DNA from 2 places in the Paenibacillus sp. FSL R7-0216 genome. Region 2 is predicted to be linked to the other one. Evidence: a T-box and tRNA genes for the amino acid it is inferred to sense, from the RefSeq annotation. Region 2 holds a T-box; the other holds one or more tRNA genes.
The links. A T-box is a leader RNA that pairs with one kind of tRNA and senses whether it is charged. The one in region 2 lies ahead of leuS (leucine--tRNA ligase), so its partner is inferred to be a tRNA-Leu.
Positions count from the first base shown of each region.

Region 1: it has a tRNA-Leu gene. The T-box ahead of leuS (leucine--tRNA ligase) is inferred to sense a tRNA for this amino acid. The anticodon was not compared.

Region 1 covers NZ_CP150222.1:4,204,829-4,207,205, reverse strand. The annotation lists tRNA gene MKZ15_RS19350 (tRNA-Phe) at 1-36, shown strand, start outside; tRNA gene MKZ15_RS19345 (tRNA-Thr) at 56-131, shown strand; tRNA gene MKZ15_RS19340 (tRNA-Tyr) at 135-220, shown strand; tRNA gene MKZ15_RS19335 (tRNA-Trp) at 228-301, shown strand; tRNA gene MKZ15_RS19330 (tRNA-His) at 334-409, shown strand; tRNA gene MKZ15_RS19325 (tRNA-Gln) at 433-504, shown strand; tRNA gene MKZ15_RS19320 (tRNA-Gly) at 510-584, shown strand; tRNA gene MKZ15_RS19315 (tRNA-Cys) at 596-669, shown strand; tRNA gene MKZ15_RS19310 (tRNA-Leu) at 680-765, shown strand; tRNA gene MKZ15_RS19305 (tRNA-Leu) at 787-866, shown strand; gene MKZ15_RS19300 (GxGYxYP domain-containing protein) at 964-2,377, opposite strand, start outside.
Region 2 covers NZ_CP150222.1:3,554,726-3,557,102, forward strand. The annotation lists gene leuS (leucine--tRNA ligase) at 1-1,312, opposite strand, end outside; T-box leader at 1,415-1,631, opposite strand; tRNA gene MKZ15_RS16345 (tRNA-Pro) at 1,800-1,873, shown strand; gene MKZ15_RS16350 (DinB family protein) at 2,118-2,377, opposite strand, start outside.

The sequences.
Region 1 (2,377 bases), 650 kb from region 2:
CTCGTGTCGGCGGTTCGATTCCGTCCCGAGCCACCATTCAACTTTTCGTTGAAGAGCCGGTGTAGCTCAACTGGTAGAGCAACTGACTTGTAATCAGTAGGTTGGGGGTTCAAGTCCTCTCGCCGGCACCACGTGGAGGCTTAGCGAAGTGGCCAAACGCAGCAGACTGTAAATCTGTTCTCTGACGAGTTCGGTGGTTCGAATCCATCAGCCTCCACCAGTTTTATAGGGGCATAGTTTAAAGGTAGAACAAAGGTCTCCAAAACCTTTGGTGTGGGTTCAATTCCTGCTGCCCCTGCCACATTTTTTAGAAGTAGTGAATTTCATATTATGGCGGTCGTGGCGAAGGGGTTAACGCACCGGATTGTGGCTCCGGCATTCGTGGGTTCAAGTCCCATCGATCGCCCCATTTACTTTAACAATCAAATATAGTGGGGATTAGCCAAGCGGTAAGGCAACGGACTTTGACTCCGTCATGCATAGGTTCGAATCCTATATCCCCAGTATAAGCGGACGTGGCTCAGCGGTAGAGCATCGCCTTGCCAAGGCGAGGGTCGCGGGTTCGATTCCCGTCGTCCGCTCCATTTTTATATTTGGCGCCATAGCCAAGTGGTAAGGCACAGCTCTGCAAAAGCTTTATCCCCAGTTCGAGTCTGGGTGGCGCCTCCATTCATGTTTCGCGGGAGTGGCGGAATCGGCAGACGCACAGGACTTAAAATCCTGCGGTAGGTGACTACCGTACCAGTTCAAGTCTGGTCTTCCGCACTTTTGAACAATTTTATATATGCCGGTGTGGCGGAATTGGCAGACGCGCGCGACTCAAAATCGTGAGGGAAACCGTGGGGGTTCGAGTCCCTTCACCGGCATCACTATTACAATAAAAGGCCTCAAGGACGAACGTCCTTGAGGCTTTTTGTTTTTATTTATTAGGTCGATTCAATGAAGTTTGGTAAAAGCGTTGCGTTACTGGTTTTCCTGAAGATCCTCGTTAGTATCTAAAGAATGTGGCTTCACAGATAATCCGTTGGCCTCGCGGATAAGAGAGAAGTAATGATCGCCACGTACGACTTCAAACTCCGATCCAAGTGCTTCGCTCATCGTGGCAACATCTGACGGCGTCAAGCTCCACGCTAGCAAGCCCAGTGAGACGAACAAGGGGGATTGGCCATCCCAGTTGGCTTTGGCTTCCTCGAGGATGCGTAAACCGTCCTGAACGGTACTGATGCCCTGAATCGTTGATACCGGCAGAGAATCATTTACGATCTCCACCCCGTGGCGGTCCTCCCAGCTGAGGAACAGTCCAGGCGCTTTGTAATAACGCTCATAAGCTTCCGCATAAGCTGAGCCAAGCGGTACATTTTCCCCGTCGATTCGATTCAGTACATACGTGAGATTCATTCCACTCTTTTGCAAGTATTTATAAGATTTCTTGAGATAGTCCGCAAATGAGGCTTCTGGCCAAGCCTCAGGGTAGAAATAGCCGGCGCCGGACGGTCCGGCGATAATCAGATCGTTAGCAGTTGCCGTCTGCCGGAAATAATTAAGCATGGCCGGTGCGGCATCGTACAACAGCGGGCTGGACGTCCAGTTGATCGGCACCTGACCGCGGGCGGGGTCATCCCACAAAATCCGCATGCGATGCTGATTATATTGGAAGTTATCGCCTTCGCTGAAAGTGTACGTGACATAGATTTTGTTCTCTAATGGAGGCGCAGCGGGTGCTTTGGTCTTGACCTGCTTCGCTTGGGTACTGGAGAAAACGGTCAAGTTGCTAAACCAGTCGGCAGCCAAGACGTAGACGCCATGGTTGGAGGTGACTTCCACGGAGCTGAACTCACCTGCTACGTCGTTGCTGAACCATCCGAGGTAAGGCGTACCCGGCTCGACGTCAGCCATGATTTTCTCGAACAAAGCTCTTTGCTCCGGATCATTCACTTCCAGCCAGAACACCATGGCTTTGTTGGCGACCGCATAATCGCGGAGATAACCGTACGGTTCTTTCTGCTCGGAGGAAGGGGGTTGAATGCTGCCGGCAGAAACTTTGTACTGGTTCCACATGTTGACGGAGGCCGTTAGCTCCTGGGTGCCTGCAGGCGGAACAAAGCGATAAACGAAGTATCGTCCGTTATCGGCGAAACGATGTCCGCCATCTCCGGCTGAAACCTGGGAGTCCTGCCGATCGTAAAGGAACGGCTCCTCCTCCGGTGTTCCCGGAACAAACTGGGCGATCGTTTGTCCGTCGGCCTGGATCACGATTTCATGCACGGCAGAACCCCAGCCGTCCTGCGTAAATGCATCGTCAAAACGCAAATAGACGGCATCCCCGCCCATAAACGGAGTCAGGTCCAGATCGTAGGTGTCTTTGTTACTGGCATCG
Region 2 (2,377 bases):
GGATCGGGATCGGCTCCCCCCAATACCGCTGGCGGCTGAACAACCAGTCGCGCAATCGGTAAGTCACTTTGCCGCGGCCTTTGCCGTTCTCTTCGAGCCAGGTAATCATTTTCTTGATCCCTTCCTCTTTCCCCAGCCCGTTCAGGAAGCCGGAGTTCACATGTTCTCCTTCTCCCGTATAAGCTTCCTTCGCCAGATCGCCGCCCGCGACCACCTCAATGATCGGCAGATCAAATTGCTTGGCGAATTCGTAATCGCGCTCGTCATGCCCCGGTACTGCCATGATGGCACCCGTACCGTAACCTGCGAGCACGTAGTCGGCAATCCAGATCGGCAGCTTCGCGCCGTTCGCCGGATTGATCGCATAAGCGCCGGTGAATACCCCAGTTTTCTCCTTCGCCAAATCGGTGCGCTCCAAGTCGCTCTTGCGCGCTGCTTGGTCTTGGTAAGCCTGCACCGCTTCGCGCTGGGCATCCGTCGTGATGGTTTGGACCAATTCATGCTCCGGCGCTAACACCGCATAGGTGGCTCCAAACAGCGTGTCCGGGCGCGTCGTGAAGACCGTCAGAGAGTCATTCCGGCCTTCAATCTCGAATACGACCTCAGCCCCTTCGGATTTCCCGATCCAGTTGCGCTGCATATCCTTGATGCTTTCCGACCAGTCCAGCTCCTCAAGGTCTTCAAGCAGCCGCTCGGCGAATTCGGTAATCTTCAGCACCCATTGGCGCATCGGTTTGCGAATAACCGGATGACCGCCGCGCTCGCTCTTGCCGTCAATGACCTCTTCGTTCGCCAAGACCGTTCCCAGTGCCGGGCACCAGTTCACCGGAACTTCGGCTACATAGGCCAACCCTTTCTTATACAGCTGGATAAAAATCCATTGCGTCCATTTGTAATAATCCGGATCGGTCGTGCTGATCTCGCGGTCCCAATCGTAGGAGAAACCCAGCGACTTGATTTGGCGCCGGAAATTGTTGATATTCTTAACCGTAATGTCCCGCGGATGCTCGCCTGTATCAAGCGCATGTTGCTCCGCCGGCAGTCCGAAGGCATCCCAGCCCATCGGATGGAGTACGTTGTAACCGCGCATCCGTTTGAAGCGGGAGACGATATCCGTGGCCGTGTAACCTTCCGGATGGCCGACGTGAAGACCGGCCCCCGATGGATAAGGGAACATGTCAAGCGCATAAAACTTCGGTTTGCCCGACTCTTCCCGCGTTTTGAAAGTGTGATGCTGATCCCAGTAAGCCTGCCATTTCGGTTCGATGGCCTGGGCTCGGTAAACGTCATGGGGCACGTTGTGGTCCGCCATAATTCAAAATCCTCCTTGAAATACCAAATTAAGATGTGGGCCAAAAGTTGACTTTTTGAACTACCTTTAACAAAAAAACCTCCCGACCCGTAGCGTATAATCGCTAGGGACGAGAGGAAGTTTCCCGTGGTACCACCCTAGTTAGCATCGGACATGCTTTGTCCTAGCTCCCTTTGGACCCTTAACGCGGGCAAAACGATGATGATTTGCGCATCATAACTCCAAGGCGAGTTCGTCTGCATTCCCCAACCGGCTTGCACCAAACGCCGGCTCTCTGGATGGCGGAATTCAAATTACTATTCCTCTTCAAAGTTCCACAATATAGAATTGGATTATCAATCATTATATAAAATAATGCCACGGATCGTCAATGTCGGAACGATTGCCCTTCGTTCGCAATTTTTTCACCCGTAACCCTCTTTACAGTTTCGCTCAAGAGAGTATAATTTATTAATGTTTCCCCCATAAAAATAAGTACTACAACTGACGAGACGTGGCTCAGCTTGGTAGAGCGCTTGCTTCGGGAGCAAGAGGTCGCAGGTTCAAATCCTGTCGTCTCGATTCTTATTTTACGGTTTTGAATCAATAGACAACACCTATTGGATATTTAATCCAGAAGGGAGTTGTTTTTTTGTTGTTAAAATTATCTTTATTAAGAACTTCATCGGTGAACCAATCGCTGCTGTTTTTTCAACACGTCTTGCCCTCTCTTCATATCAGTCTATGAAAGAGGCGGGAAGAGTGCCCTAAAGTAAGGACGGAAGCCGCGTTGTCCACGTAGCTTCCGTCCCAATCCTCCGGACGACTAACTCAAGTAACGATTTCGGATAACCCCCATGTGATGAAGCTCGTGTCCTGCAATGCCGTAAGCGAGCGCACGCGCCGTAATGCTTACGTTGTTGGCTGTGCCCTTGCGGGACCATGCCTCCGTCGGTAACCCTCGCAGCAGTGTGATCGTCGATTGCCGTACGGCCCGGTAGTCTTCGGCCAATTGCGCCGTTGTCCAGCTTCCGAAAGGAGGAATGAACAATTCCTGATCGAAACCGGGCAGCGGCGTCTGATCCC